DNA from 2 places in the Clostridium sediminicola genome. Region 1 is predicted to be linked to the other one. Evidence: riboswitches for the same ligand, from Rfam matches in the RefSeq annotation. Region 1 holds a riboswitch; the other holds the start of a gene.

What was found. A riboswitch is a leader RNA that binds a small molecule or an ion and turns the genes downstream of it on or off. The one in region 1 is predicted to bind cobalamin.
Region 2: linked by a shared signal. The riboswitch ahead of ACQ3F0_RS09180 (ABC transporter substrate-binding protein) and the one ahead of ACQ3F0_RS15595 (aminotransferase class V-fold PLP-dependent enzyme) in region 1 are both predicted to bind cobalamin.

Annotation. Positions count from the first base shown of each region.
Region 1 covers NZ_BAABMF010000009.1:181,375-189,776, forward strand. Annotated here, with positions in the region: gene feoB (ferrous iron transport protein B) at 1-1,908, opposite strand, end outside; gene ACQ3F0_RS15585 (FeoA family protein) at 1,970-2,215, opposite strand; gene ACQ3F0_RS15590 (metal-dependent transcriptional regulator) at 2,449-2,922, shown strand; cobalamin riboswitch at 3,002-3,189, shown strand; partial or broken gene ACQ3F0_RS15595 (aminotransferase class V-fold PLP-dependent enzyme) at 3,303-3,374, shown strand; gene ACQ3F0_RS15600 (aminotransferase class V-fold PLP-dependent enzyme) at 3,355-3,495, shown strand; gene ACQ3F0_RS15605 (DeoR/GlpR family DNA-binding transcription regulator) at 3,668-4,516, shown strand; gene ACQ3F0_RS15610 (iron-containing alcohol dehydrogenase) at 4,532-5,695, shown strand; gene ACQ3F0_RS15615 (class II aldolase/adducin family protein) at 5,717-6,340, shown strand; gene ACQ3F0_RS15620 (S-methyl-5-thioribose-1-phosphate isomerase) at 6,375-7,406, shown strand; gene mtnK (S-methyl-5-thioribose kinase) at 7,514-8,402, shown strand, end outside.
Region 2 covers NZ_BAABMF010000004.1:58,096-66,497, reverse strand. Annotated here, with positions in the region: gene ACQ3F0_RS09200 (LacI family DNA-binding transcriptional regulator) at 1-319, opposite strand, end outside; gene ACQ3F0_RS09195 (EAL domain-containing protein) at 819-2,963, opposite strand; gene ACQ3F0_RS09190 (ABC transporter ATP-binding protein) at 3,201-4,016, opposite strand; gene ACQ3F0_RS09185 (FecCD family ABC transporter permease) at 4,028-5,074, opposite strand; gene ACQ3F0_RS09180 (ABC transporter substrate-binding protein) at 5,097-6,071, opposite strand; cobalamin riboswitch at 6,257-6,436, opposite strand; gene ACQ3F0_RS09175 (MATE family efflux transporter) at 6,501-7,880, opposite strand; gene ACQ3F0_RS09170 (MerR family transcriptional regulator) at 7,991-8,402, shown strand, end outside.

The DNA of each region.
Region 1 (8,402 bases):
AAGCATACTTCCTTTTGACATATAGCTCATAATTATAATTGGAACAACTATTTCATTTGCAGGAAAACCTAAGATGAAAGCCATTAGAATATAGCCATCTAATCCAATCATTATTGCAAATGGATTTAGAAAATTAGCACAATGGGATAAAATACTTAGATTTCCAATATGAATATTTGCCATTATCCATATAACTAACCCAGCAGGTGCTGCTACAATAATTGCACGACCAAGGACAAATAGAGTTCTATCAAAAATAGATCTAACAATAACTTTGCCTACTTGCGGCTTTCTGTAGGGTGGTAGCTCCAAAGTGAAATTTGAAGGAATTCCTTTCAATATAGTCTTTGATAGTATTTTTGAAATTATTAGTGTCATTAAAACTCCAAGAATAATTACTCCAGTGAGAATAAATGTGGACACTATAGATTGAAAAGGTCCGTCTATAATACCAGTAAAGAACATTACTATAATGGCAATAAGGGTTGGAAATCTTCCATTACAAGGAACAAAGTTATTGGTGATAATAGCGATTAGCCGTTCTCTAGGTGAATTGATTATTCTACAGCCTATTATACCAGCAGCATTACAACCAAAACCCATACACATTGTTAAAGCTTGTTTTCCACAGGCGCATGCTTTCTTAAAGTAGTTGTCAAGGTTAAAAGCCACTCTAGGTAAATACCCTAAGTCTTCAAGCAATGTGAATAGAGGAAAGAAGATGGCCATAGGTGGCAGCATAACAGATACTACCCAAGCAAGTGTTTTATAAATCCCCTTAACTAATAATCCATGTACCCATGTAGGAGTCCCCAACCATATAAAAAATTCAGTAAGTCTATCTTCAATCCAAAACAGTCCATTAGCTAGAAGTTGAGAAGGCACATTAGCCCCAGTAATAGTAATCCAAAAAACTATACTTAAAAGAGCAATCATAATTGGAATTCCAAATTTTTTTGAGGTAAGATACTTATCAACTTTTCTGTCAAAACTATTATAATTTTCGATTTTAATAGAAACAGCATTACTGGTAATTTTTTCTGAAACTCTTACTAAATGAGAAACAATTGAATCACGGAACAAATCTGAATCTATACCGCTTTCTTTCAAATACGCTTTTGACTCGGCAACTTCGTTCATAATATCTATTTGATCTGTTAAATTAAAATTTAGATATTTATTAATAGAGCTTAAAATAGTTTTATCTCCATCTAAAAGTTTTAGTGATACCCACCTAGAATTGAGCTTTTCACCAAGGTGTAATTTGACTACTTTTTCAATTTTCTCTATAGCAGTTTCTATTAATTTGTCATATATAATTTCTATACTATTAGGATCAACATTGTTTGATGTAATATCGTAAACTGCTGCCATTAACTTTTTCAAACCTTTTCCTTTAATAGCACTTGTTCCTATAACAGGTACTCCAAGCTGAGTAGATAATTTGTGTAAATCTATTGAAATACCTTTTCTTTTTGCTTCATCAAGTAAATTAACACATACAACTACTTTAGAAGTTATCTCAAGGGTTTGTAGAACAAGATTTAAATTTCTTTCTAAACAAGTAGCATCAACAATAATTACTGTTGCATCTGGATTTCCAAATAAGATAAAATCTCTTGCAACTTCTTCCTCTACTGAATTTGCCATTAGTGAATAGGTTCCTGGAATATCAACTAATACAAAGTTAGTGCCATTAAAAGAATAGTTTCCATGTGCATTTGTAACAGTTTTACCAGGCCAGTTACCGGTGTGTTGATTAAGACCAGTTAAGTTATTGAAAATTGTACTTTTGCCAACGTTAGGATTTCCACCTAGAGCAATTACTTTATCATATGAATTAGTTTTTTCGATTTTAAGTTCTTCCTCAAGAATTTTTTTACCAGTGGATTTAGTGGTAAGTCCCATTAATTTTCCTCCATACATAATAATTTTTTATATTAATATAAATTAATAGTAATGATTAAAGTTACTGATTTGTATATTCTACTAGTATAGTAGAAGCTACTTCAGAGCGTAGAGCAATTACCGCACCTCTAATAAGATAAGCAACAGGGTCTCCAGATGGGCTTTTTTGCAAAGATTCTACTACTGTTTCACTAATTAAACCTAAATCCAGCAATCTTCTTCTCAACAAACCTTTAGCTATAAGTTTTTTTACTTTACATTTTTTCCCGAGTGGTAATAAGTTTAGCGGAATATAATTAGTGTTCATATTAAAACTACCTCGTCATATACAATTTTATAATATTAGTTTTAAATAAAAAGAATTGCCTTAGAGAAAAAAGTTTTCTCTACACTAAGATATGATAAATACTTTTAATATGTTATTAATATATATTCTATATGGAGAGATTTTTGTAAAGAAGTTTTCGCAATTTATAGTAGTTGTGAATTATTAATCTAAAAATGTAATAAAATAATTAGTGGAAAAATGGTGGTGGTTTAATGGATGATAAATTTTATACAGTTAGAGGTTATGAATTACAAAGGTATAATAAAAATATGTTAACTCCTGCACTTGAAGATTATTTAGAAATGATTTATAGAAATAGTTTAAATGAACCCTATATTAGAATAAATACACTTGCTCAATTACTAAATGTTAAGGATTCTTCAGCTTCTAAAATGGTAAAGAAACTAGGTGAGTTAGGATTTGTGAACTATAAAAAGTATGGGATAGTAACTTTAACGTATAAAGGAGAAAAAATTGGAGGATCTTTATTAAAAAGACATAATATAATAGAGGGATTCTTGTCTTTTATAGGTTGTAAAGAAGATGCTTTACTTGAGACTGAATTAATAGAACATATAATTACAGACAAAACTGTGAAGAATTTAAAAATTATATGCGAATTTTTTAGTAACAACAAAGAAATTTCAGAAAAATATATCGAATATAGAAAAGAATTTCATGATTGATTTGAGTTTTGTTTAGAAATAATATTATATAGAAGCCAAATTGACAATTTTATTTACCTTGCATATAATATTAGTTAAAGTGAATATTGTAGATATAGGTGCCATAAAATTATTATGGATAATAGGGAATTAGGTTAGAAGCCTAGACGGTCCCGCCGCTGTATAAGTCGAGCTGTTTATTTTTTATCCACTGCCTTTAATTAGGTGGGAAGGTATAAACAGCGTTGAAACTTGAGTCAGAAGACCTGCCTATATTGAGTTGCTATTAACTCTACGGATGGTAGGGGGCAAAATCAGACTATATATACTATATTGGTCTTTTTGTGCATATATAAACCGCTTATCATTGATAAGTGGTTTTATGATTTCTATCCTTTTTAAAAGAAGGAGATAGGATTATTGTAAGCGAAGCAGAGCATCATTCAAATTTTGTTGTGTGGCAGCAATTATGATCTAGGGATAGTTTTAGATAAATTTAATATAGCTATTAGATTTGGGAATCATTGTGCTCAGCCACTGATGAATGCTTTGAAAACTGATGGGACATTAAGAAATTCATTTGAAATATTATAAAAAAGATTAAATGCCAAATAAAAAAATGGAAAATCAACATATTTTACAATAAAGACTCAGATGAATCATAATCTCATCTGAGTCTTTATTATAGAATATTAATTAGTTTATGTGTATAAATATTTAAAAATATTGTGGAGAAATGTGTATAAATGTGTCGCGATATTAATTTATGTTGATTAAAGTTGTGATATGTGGTAAAATGTTGTTAACAAATAAAAATAAGAATGTAGAGGGATTAGAAGCAATGTTAGCAGTTGACAGGTTGAAAAAAATAGAAGAATTATTAATAGAAAATGGTAGTGTATTAATTAGTAATTTAAGTGAATTATTTGATGTATCCGAAGAGACCGTTCGAAGAGATTTGGATAAACTTGAAAAAGAAAACAAATTAAAACGAGTTCGACGTGGTGCATATTTACCTGAAACCGCAGATAATGAAGTTCCAATTGGAATAAGGGAAAAAATTTATTTAGAAGAGAAACAACTGATAGGTGAAAAGTGTATTGAAATGATTGAAGAGGGTGACTGTATCATGCTTGATAGTAGCACAACAGCACTGTATATTGCTAAAAATTTAAATACAAGCAAGAAAAAAGTTACTGTTATTACGAATTCTTTGATGATTACACATGAATTTGATAAAAGTAAGACTGTTAAAGTAATTTGTTTAGGTGGAATACTTCGAAAAAGTACTAGCTCTTTTGTTGGATATATGACAACTGAGAACTTAGAAAAATTATCTGCTGATAAAGCATTTATAAGCTGTTCTTCAATAAGTACAGACATGGGTGTAACAGATAATCATGAATTAGAAGCAATGGTAAGGAAAAATATGTTGACAAATTCAATGAAAAAGTATTTGGTAGTAGACTATACAAAATTTGATTCACCTTCTGTCAATAAAATTTGTAAATTGAATGAATTAGACGTGATTATAACAGATAGAGAAATATCGAAAAAATATAAAGAGGTTTTAATTAAAAATGAAGTGGAAATAGTTATTGCGAGTGAAGAATAGGAGGGTGAAGTTGTAATGGAAAATTTTACATTTAAGAGTGCTACTAAAATTATTTTCGGAAAAGATGCTGAAAATACAGTAGGTGAACATGTTATAAAACATAGTCGAAAGGTATTGATTCACTACGGTGGAGATTACCTAAAAGAGTTTGGGATTCTTGATAGGATTATTAAATCATTAGAAAAAAATGGTGTGGAATGTGTTGTTTTAGACGGTGTAGTTCCTAATCCAAGGTTGTCGCTTGTGTATAAAGGTATTGAGATTTGTAAGAAAGAAAATATTGATTTTGTATTAGCTATTGGTGGAGGAAGTGCTATTGATTCTTCAAAAGCCATTGCTTTAGGAACAAAGTATGATGGTGATGTTTGGGATTTCTATTCAGGTAAAGCAACACCTAAAGAGGCCTTAAAAGTTGGTACAATCCTTACAATTCCAGGTTCAGGTTCAGAAATGTCAGAGAGTAGTATTATTACCAATGAAGAGAAGAATTTAAAATGTGGAATAGATTGTGAATTGATTGTTCCAGAGTTTTCTATTTTGAATCCTGAAATGTGTTATACGATACCACCATATTTTATGTCTTGTGGAATAGCTGATATTTTATCACATTTATTTGAAAGGTACTTCACGCCTACAAAAAGTTCAGTACTTAGTGATTATTTATTGGAAGGTGCAATGAAAGCTATTTTAGAGGTTGGTCCTAAGATGAAGAAAGAACCGAAAAATTATGATAATTGTGCAGAAATTATGTGGTTAGCGACAGTTTCACATAATGGCATGTTAGATGCAGGAAGAATTACAGACTGGGCTTCTCATAGAATTGAGCATGAGATAAGCGCTCTTTATGATATAACTCATGGTGCAGGAATGGCAATAATTTTTCCTGCATGGATGAAATATGTTAAGAATGTAAATATAGATCGATTTGTACAATTAGCCACAAGAGTATTTGGAGTTGAAAATGAAAATAATAAAGAAATAGTAGTAGAAAAAGGAATAGCTTGTTTAGAAGAGTTCTTTAAGTCATTAGGGTTAAAAATTACTTTAACTGAAGCAGGGATTCCTGTAGATAGGTTTGAAGAAATGGAAATCAAAGCCATTGGTAATTCAGATCATATTGGTAACTTTAAACAACTAAAAAAAGGTGACATAGTAGAAATTTTAAAACTAGCAATTTAAAAAAATATAGGAGAGTTAGATATGAATTTAAAGGAATTAAAATATGAATTATTAGAAGCTGCAAAATCATCATATAATTTAGGGCTTGTAGCTGGAACTAGTGGAAACGTAAGTGTTTATGATAGTAAAACAGATAAGATGGTTATAACTCCATCAAGTATACCATATGATACAATGACTTCAGAAGATTTGGTTGTTCTAAAGTTAGATGGAACTATTATTGAGGGATATAATAAACCTTCTTCAGAATGGAAAATGCATGCTCAAGTTTACAAGGAGCGAAAGGATATCAAATGTGTTTTGCACACACATTCACCTTATGCTACTGCATTTGCAGTTTGTCAAGAAAAAATCCCGGTAATTTTAATTGAAATGGTACCATTTATTGGAGGAGATGTTCCAGTTGCAAAGTTTGGAATGCCAGGAACAGAGAGTATTGGTATTGAGGCATTAAGTGTTTTAGAAGAGCGAAAAGCTTGTCTTTTAAGTAATCATGGAACTTTAGCAATTGGAGAATCAATAGATAAAGCATTAACGTCTTCAATTTATCTTGAAGATGCAGCAAAAATATATCACCTTGCTAAAAGTGCTGGAAATGTAAAAGTGCTTTCAGAAAAAGAAATAGATGCTATGAAAAACTCTTAGATTAAAATTATAAATTTATAAAAGAGGTGTAAAAATGTTTAGAGCAGATAAAGGACTAGCATTCATATTACAATATGAGAATGTGGCATGGTATGAGAATGGAAAGGTTCGTATTTTAGATAGAAGAATTTATCCTTTAGAAACAAAATTTGTAGAGTGTAAAACTCATGGTGAAGTTTCTCAGGCATTGAAGGATATGGTAACTCAAAGTGGTGGACCTTATATTGCGGTAAACATGGGAATGGTTTTAGCTGTTCATGAGGCAAAGAATTTACCGAATGATGAGTATATCCAATTTATTAATAAAGCGGCCCATACATTGTGCTATTCTAGACCGACTACTGTAGCAAATATGCTTAAGGCTGTAGATAGGTGTCATAAAACTGCACTTGAGGTAGTAGAAAATCGTGAAAATGCAGTTCAAATTGTTTTAGAAGTTGCAATTGATGAAGCTAACAAAAAATATCAAAGATATGAAAAAGTAGCTGAATATTTATATGATAAAATTCCTAAAGATGGAACAATTATGACTCAATGCTTCGGTGAGACAGTTGTTGGAATGTTAATGAGACTTTGTATTGAAAACAATAATAATATTAAAGTTATTTGTGCAGAGACTAGACCATATTTTCAAGGAGCTCGGTTAACAGCAAGCGTCGTTAGAGATATGGGGATTGATGTAACTGTAATAACTGATAATATGCCAGGCTATGTAATGAAACTAAAGAATGTAGATTTATTTACTTCTGCCGCAGATGCGATAACAATGGATGGTCATGTTGTAAATAAAATAGGAACATTCCAAATGGCTTTAGCAGCTCATTATTGGGGAATACCATATTTCACTACAGGTATTCCGAACTATAAACATCCAGATACTAGTTCTATTAAAATTGAGGAAAGAGATTCTGAATTTGTTACACAAGCCATGGGAGTTAAAACTACTATGGAGGGAGTTAAAGGTTTTTACCCTGCCTTTGATATAACTCCACCTAAATTGATTTCAGGAATTGTTACGGATAAGGGAATTTATTCTCCTTATAATTTGAATAAGTACTATGAATAAGGACATTCAGTGAACAATGCACAGTTGACAGTATACAGTAAATGATACCTTTTACTGTATACTGTACACCGTAAACAGTCAACTAGAAAAAGAATGGAGGTAGTAATATGAGTGATGTTCATGAAGGATCAGGACGTTTTAATAAATATTTTCTAATGGAAGAAAATGATGTAGTTGAGTATGCAAAAGAAAAACTAAATTTCTTTGAAGATACAACAAACCTAGATTGTAAAGAAATAGGTGATGGGAATTTAAACTATGTGTTCAGAATTGTTGACAAGAATTCTGGTAAATCTTTGATTTTAAAGCATTGCAGTGAAGATACTAGGGCAAAATCAGGAAGAAAATTAAATATAGATAGAAATATAATGGAATGTAAGATGTTGCAACTTCAAAATAAGTATTGTAAGGGGTATGTTCCTGAAATATATATGTTTGATGAGATTATGAATTGCTATGCTATGGAAGATTTATCTACATATTCAATTATGCGGACATCTTTATTGGAGAATAAAACATTTTCACATTTTGCAGATAACATTACAACATTTATGGTAGATACTTTATTACCAACAACTGACGTTGTTTTAAATCATAAAGAAAAGAAAAGATTGGTAAAAGAATATATAAATCCAGATTTATGTGAAATAAGTGAGCAATTGGTTTTTACAGACCCATTTGGTAATTTTTCTAACGAAAATATTGTTCTGAATTCAATGGAAGAATTTGTGCAGACTAATATTTATAGTGATAAATCACTTAGAGTAGAAGCTGCAAAATTAAAATTTAACTTTATGAATAATGCGCAAGCACTATTACATGGTGATCTTCATACTGGATCAATATTTATTAATGAAAATGATTTAAAAGTAATCGATCCTGAATTCGCGTTTTTTGGTCCGATAGGATATGATGTTGGGAATGTAATAGCTAATTTGTTTTTAGCATGGGCACATGGATTTGCAACTATCGAGAATGAAGCAGAAAAAGCAAACT
Region 2 (8,402 bases), on a different contig from region 1:
GTATAATATTATAACCGTTTTCTCTAAGTTCATACTCTAATGCACTAATGAATTCGCTATAAAATGGGTTGTACAATAACAACTCGCGACTTTCCTCTGTTTGTGGTATTACAATTCCTATTAAATTTGATTTATTAATTACTAAACTTTGAGCTGAATAATTCTTTTTATAATCCAATTCTTCTATCGCTCTATTCACTTTCTTTATAATTTCTTCTGAAACTCTACCACCTTTATTATTTATTACATTTGATACAGTTGTTGGAGTAACCCCTACTCTTTTTGCAATATCTTTTATTGTTGGTTTTTTCTTGGTCAATTTACATTCCCCCTCGGCAGTTTAACGTTAAACTAGAAGTTAAAAAAATATATGTTGTTCACTTGGTTTAACGTTAAACTTGAAACTAAAAAAATAATAACCGAGTTAGTTTAACGTTAAACTCTTTTCTATAATTTGATTATAGTCTATTTATATATCTCTTGTCAATATAGTTTTTATTATATATGGCTATGTTTTTGAATAATGTTGATAACAAATAAGTAGCTCGTAATTGAAATAAAAAGTGAAACAAATCAGTTACAAGTGATAAGTTAATGATGATTTTCTTTTAGAAAATCTTTAACTAAGCCTATATCATCTTCGATGATGGAATAAAGATCTTTTGTTTAATTAAAAGCTTTCGTTTACGAAAGGTATCTACAACTTGTCACTTATCACTTGTAACTTGTCACTATAAATTGCGAACTTGTTCGCAATTTATAAATATTACTTCCAATCATTTAAATCAATAAAAGTTAGAACAAAACCTATTCTACTTCTATACTATCTCACTACATGGTTTATTGATATAATAACCCTGAGCATAATCCACACCTAATTTTTCAATAACTTTTAATATTTCTTCGCTCTCTACAAATTCTGCAACAGTCTTTAGTTTAAAAGCTTTTGCCATATTTACTATTGATTTAACAAGATATAAGTTTTCCTCCTTTTCATTAATATCCTTAATGAATGAACCATCAATTTTCAAATAATCTGAAGGTACATTTTTGAGATAGTAAATAGATGAAAATCCAACTCCAAAATCATCAATAGAAAATTGGTAATTATTTTTCTTGAATTCTTTTATTATTGAAACAAACTTATTCAAATTCTCAATATTTTCTGTTTCAGTTATTTCGAATATAATATTTTCATGTTTTACTCCATATTTATCAATAATGGAGTTGGCCTTATTTAAATAATCAGTACTATTGGTAACTTTTCCAGATAAGTTAAAAGAAAAAATCAATTTATCATCTTTATCTATTTTATTTTTGTATAAAAGAGCTTTTTCTAGCATCTTCAAATCAATTTCACCAATCAAATTATTCTTTTCAGCAATCAAAATAAATGGATATGGAGATAAAAATTCTTCTCCATCTTTTATTCTCATAAGTACTTCATATTTGATTATTTCTTTTGTTTTTATATCTAATAATGGTTGAAAGAATGGTACTATTCTATCTTCTTCTATTGCCTTTCTTAAATAATTTAATTTTTTAGAATCCTCATCCATATTTTGAGACAGTTCTTTTAAACTTGTAACTACAAATGTATTATTATGTTTTAAGGACCTTGTAATTTGTTCTATTTTTGGAATAGTAGTGTTGATTTTTTCCATTTCTTCCTTGTTCAAATCTATTAAAGCTATATATGATTTAATAAGAATTTTATTTTTATCTATATCAAATTCCTTATATTTTAATTCCATAAGATATTTTTCCACACTCTTTATAATTTGTTCTTTTTCTATTTCTTTAAATAATAAAACAAGTTTGTTTTCACTAGCACTATATATTGTTGCTTTATCATTAAATATTTCACTTATAAAATGGGCATAATTATTTATCACTGCATCTGCCTTATCATTTCCATATTGCTCATTTATATCATTTATGTTTTTGATAATTATCGTTAATATTGTAGCATTGTCTGAGTATTTTGATTTTTTCTTTATGTCTTTTAGTAATCTATATCTTGATTTAAAACCAGTTACATTATTTATATTATAAGACCTATTAAGTAAATAGTTTACTAAAGCTAAAATTAATAAACATATAAGGAAAGTGAAAATTCTAATTTTTGACAAATGCTCTTCCAATTTATCATTTATCACTGATGAATTATTAAATACAAATAATTTCCAGTTGAATTCATCAATATTACTATGATATCCTCTTACTTCTATATCATTAATTTTTTCAGATAATTTATTACGAAAATACTTCTTATACATTTTTTGAATATCTATATTTAGTTTGTTTTTTTCTGGTTTAGTTATAATTCTCCCTGTTGGAGATAGAAGATAGATATCATAAAACTCTTCATTTAAATCATCCACAAAGTAATTTCCGATATCTTCAACAAAAATATCACAACAAACAACTCCTAATAATCTCGCTTCTCTATATATTGGATAACTAATTGTTATACAAGGTTTATATGAATTTGAATCATTATATACATCACTTATTATGGGCGCCTTTGACCTTTTAGTCATTTTATACCAATGGCGACTTCTTAAATCATTTTTAATACTAGTTAGCTTAATCAAGCCATTATGCCTAATTTTATCACCCGTTGCATCATAAACAAAATAAACGGAATGAATCAAACTTGACGATAATTGCTTGTTTTTAAATACACTTGTAATAATACTGATGCTTTCATCAGAAGTTTTATCTAAGTTGTCTCCTAAAATTTTAGACATTAATTCTCCAGTAGATTCTATATAAATTTTTTGGTTTTTCATCTCATCATGAATAAGAGAAGAATACTGTGCAGTACTTTGCTTTAATGCCAATTCACTTCCAGCTTTAATGTCACTGCTATAATTGTTTTCTAATATATAGCCAACAATAAAAGCAATTATAATAATACATAGGGATAATACAATATTTCTCTTTCTATATATATTCATTTCTTCATCTCCATAGCAAACCGGTAACATAATTTTTATTTGTAACTAAAAACATATACTGTATATAATATTAAACACTGAACATATTACATTATAATACTTCATTTTACATTATTCAACATTATAGAGTATCGTTAACAACTAAATATTAGTAAAATACCTGATTTTCAACAAAATTAAAGAACAAAACTCACTATTTTTGCTAAGTTGAGCCCTGTCCCTTTAGTTTTCTATATTTTAGTTTAATCCTATATTTGCTCCAAACGGTATAATTAGAGGTTTATTAGTCATGGGATTTTTGATAATTGTAAAATTTAATTTATATACTTGCTTTACATTTTGTTCAGTAAGTACCTTATCTACTGACCCTTTTTCTACTATCTGACCTTTATTTAGCATAAGTATTTTGCTTGAATATTCTGCTGCCAAGTTCAAATCATGTAAAACCATAACAATTGTTTTGTTTTCTTCTATACTGTATCTTCTCAAAGAATCTAATATTTCTATTTGATGATTAATATCAAGATGAGAAATTGGCTCATCTAAAAGTATTATGTCCGTTTGCTGAGCAATAGCTCTAGCTATGATAGCTCTCTGCATTTCACCACCACTAATTTTATTAATATTTTTATCTTTTAAGTTCCACGTATTGGTTTTTTTCATGGCATCCTCCACTTGCATTAAATCTTCTTCACTTTCCTTTCCAAATCTATTAATATAAGGATTCCTTCCCATAAGAACAATATCAAATACTGTGAATTCAAAATCTATGTATGTGTTTTGAGGAACCAAAGCCATTTGTGTTGCAATTTCCTTATTATCATACTTTCTAATGTCTTTACCATTAATGAAAATGGATTTTTTATTAGGGTTAACAATCCTTGAAATATTTTTCAAAAGAGTAGTTTTTCCAGATCCATTAGGTCCAATTATACAACAAAAATCACCTTTATCTATAGTAACGTTGATATCTCTAAGAATAGTTATATCTCCATATTTAAAATCTAAATTTTCAATTTTAATAATTTCTTCACTCTTTTTTCTTATTTCCAAACTAATCACCCCTATTTTTTATTATTCTTCCATAGTAAATATATAAAGAAAGGAGCTCCAAATAACGAAGTTATAGCTCCAACTGGAATTTCAGTAGGTGGTATAAGATTCCTTGCCAAGGTATCACAAATTATTAAAAAAATTGCTCCTCCTACTGCAGAATAAGGTATTAAAACCTTATGTTCTGGACCTATCATCAATCTAAACGCATGAGGTACCAATAAACCTACAAATCCAATAACTCCGCTTACCGACACAGCAGACGCCACCATTATAGAAGTTATTAGAAGCAACTGCTTTTTGACTGTTTCAACGTTTATACCTAAACTTTGTGCCGAACTTTCTCCTGTTAACATTATATTTAAATCTCTGGCGTAAATATAAACCATTATAATACCAATTATTATAATAGGAGTGATTACTATAACTCTTTCCCAATCAGCAGCCGAAAAACTGCCCATTGTCCAAAAAATAATTTTTTCGACATTATCTCTATGAAAAACCATTAATAATGATATTATTGATCCCAGAAAAAAGTTTACAGCTATACCTGAAAGCAACATATTAACTACCGGAACTTTATTTCCTACTCTTGCTATATTATAAACTACAATTATAGTAACAATTGCACCACTGAATGCTGAAAAAGTTATTATTCCTAGACCAAAAAAAGATATAGTAAATCCAAAAATAATAGCTATGGTTGCGCCAAGTGCTGCTCCAGTAGAAACTCCCAAAACATAAGGGTCAGCCATAGGGTTTTTAAATATTCCTTGATAAGAACATCCTACAGTTGATAACCCTGCTCCTACTAGCCCTGCTAATAATATTCTTGGTAATCTTATCATTAAAATAATCTTCTGGTAAACTTCTTTTATATCATTAGTATTTATTAACTTTTCTATTAAGGGTATTTTATCTAAAATAATTCTAATAGAATCTAAAAATGATACATTTGCAACTCCTAAAGTAGCAGAAATAACTATTACTATGAATAAAAAAATTAACATTATAAAAAATTTTTCTTTAAAATATTTTTTTTTGTTAGCGTAATCCATTATGTCACCTATTTTCATAAAACTAATCAAATAAATCGGGATGAATTAATTTTGCCATAGCTTCTAGACCATCAGCTAATCTTGGGCCTTGAAGTTGTATCAGATCACTATCAATCTCCATTAATTTTCCTTCTTTAACAGCAGTTAAATCTTTATATCCATTTGCTGCTTGAATTCCTGTCTTTGAATCCCATTTATTTGAGCAAATAAGGATGTCAGGATCATTCTCAACTAGTTTTTCCAAGCTATAAGACCATCCATCTACATCGTAAGCAGCATTATTAGCTCCTGCCATTTCTATAATTCCTCCAATAAATGTTCCCTTGCCAGCAGTATAATCTCCACCTTCTCCATACCCAATAACGTAATAAACAGAAGGTTTTTCAACATCATTAACTGTATTAATTACAAATTCTACTTTTTCCTTCATATCTTTAACTACTTTATCAGCTTGAGAATTTTTATTAAGTATATTTGCTACTTTTAATATGGATTCATAAGCTCCATCAAAGCTTTCTTCTCCATACAAAACAACAACTTTTACTCCTAATAATTCTAATTTTTCTAAGATTTCTTTTTTGAAATGAGTAGATGCAATAACCACATCTGGTTTAAGCTCAACAATTTTTTCCACATTAGGATCTTGCATCCCTCCTATTGATTCAATTTTCGATACTTCCTGTGGATAAGTGCAATAATCAGTTCTTCCTATTAATTTCTCTGATGCTCCTAATGCAAATACTATTTCAGTTATATTGGGAGCAATAGAAATAATTTTTTGAGGTTCTTCTTCTATCTTAACCTCTCTTTTCAAAGAATCTATAATAGTTAGTGGATATAAAGTTTTTATTTCTTCTTTCTTTATCTCTTTATTTTCTTCTACTTTCTTTTCCTTAGTATTTTTATTAATGTCACTTATAGTCTTTCCACATGCAACAAAAGAGAACATAAAAATTGTAATTAATACTAATCCTAACCCTCTTTTAATTTTGCTCATATTTTCTCCTCCTTATCTTTGTAAGTCCGCAGCTTTTATTACAAAAATAAAAACCGCTATCAAAGGATAACAGTTCATAATTCTAATATACGATATATGATATTTAATAAATTTCCAATTAAAACAACTATTGAAATGCATAAATATCATACAAAATCATAACATTAGCTTATCCTCGTAAGTTTGTTATTTATACTTTATAGGCAGGTCTCCTGGCTTAGTATCAACACATTCTAACACCTTCCCGATTTCTCAGTGGCAAATTATTAGAACGCTCCTCATTACAGTGGCGGGACCGCATGGGTTTTTAACCCATTTCCCTCTAATCACCTTTTATGGCAATCACCTATAATATTTGCAATATTCTATTGTTAAATACATATTATCAATCTAAAAAAACTATGTCAAGATAAAAGTTAATCACTGCCATTATAATATTTTTTCAATTAAATTATTACTTTTAATTTTTCTAATATCAATGATCCCAAATGGATACCGTTTTGCACATAAACTTCCCACAATCACCGTAACAACTTCAGCAAATATTACTGCCATCCATATACCTTTGTCTCCAAATATCATTGGCATTAATAGTAACCCTATAAGAAGTGCTATTAGACTCCTCGATAATGACAATACTCCTGATAACACTGGTGAATTAACAGCAGTATAATAAGTGGCTAAAGTTATATTTATCCCTGTCAATAAAAATGAAAATGCAAAATACTTTAATATATATGTTGCTAACTCAATAGTCCCTTGTTCTTTGATAAATATACTGGCCAATCCTTCTCCAAACACCAACGAAACTACACAAACTATAATCCCTGAAACTAAATTTGCATAAATTGACATATTCCTTAAACTCTTAACTCTTATGAGTTTATTTGCACCTAGATTATAACTAACAGCAGATTGGATTGCCTCTGCAAAACCATAAAATACTGATGTTGTAACTGTTGATATTTGCATAGCTACTGCAAATGCTGCTACACCATGAACTCCAATATTTTTTATTATTATAATATTATATAAAAGTCCTGCAATAGATACAGCTGCCAAACTCAAGAGCTCAGATGATCCATTAAATAGCATTGCCCATATCTCTTTCTTCTTAAAAATAGGAACTGAAAACTTCCATGATGATTTATATTTAATAATATATAACATAATTATACACGGAATTAATTGTGAAATCCCTGTAGCAAGAGCAGCTCCTTCCATACTCCATCCAAAAATTACAACAAAAACATAGTCCAATATTATATTAATAACTGTACCACATAATATAATCACAACTACTTCAACAGGCTTACCATCTAATTTCAAGAAAAATGAGCATGCGAAAACTAATAAAAATGGTAGAAAAAACAATGAAATAATTTTTGCATAATCAATCATAAACTTTGCCACTTGACCTTCTGCACCTAATAAATCGGCAAATCTTTCACTTAATCCAAATAAAAGAATAGTACCCATAACTGCAACTATTCCTAAAAATACTATAGTAACATTAAAATAATTATTACTTTTATCATTCTCTTCTTTTCCTTTATGAATACCAGCTAATGTAGTTCCACCAATGCCAATCATTGCTGCTATTCCTGACAAAAACATGATAACCGGCATTATAAGCGTAATTCCTGATAAACCATCAGCCCCTACATATCTCCCAATAAATACTGAATCTACAAAACCTGCAGTTTCTTGTGCCAATAATGCCAATATAGATGGAACTGCATAGCTCCAAAAAATCCTTGGAATTTTATCTTTCCCTAAGTCAATATCTCTTCTTTTATTTGATTCCATTTTTTCCTATTTCCTCCCGATTGTCATACTTATAAAACTTGTTAAAACTCTTCTTCTCTTTTATAATAAACCTTGAAGTAGGTTCAAGGTCAATAAGGAGGTTATGAATATTGCGTAAATATTTAACTATTGGTGAATTGGCAAATTTATTGAATATAGCAACATCAAATATCCGTTACTATGAAAAAGAAGGTTTGGTATCACCATGCAAAATTGATGATAATGGCTATAGACTTTACGATTATTCCCAGTTAGATAAATTAGAATCAATTCTCTTATTCAGAAAGCTAAATATTCCTTTAAAACAATTGAAAACTATTATAAATAATTATTCTATTGACGATTACATTGAAATTCTTAATTCATCCCTATCGTCCATAGATTCAAAAATAATTGAGTTACAAAACAAAAAAAAGTATGTATCCAAAAACTTGAATATGCTGAGAGATTTCAAAGGTTTAAAAACAAATTATCAAATTCTATATATTCCTGAAAGAAAACTCTATTGTATTCAAACAGGAA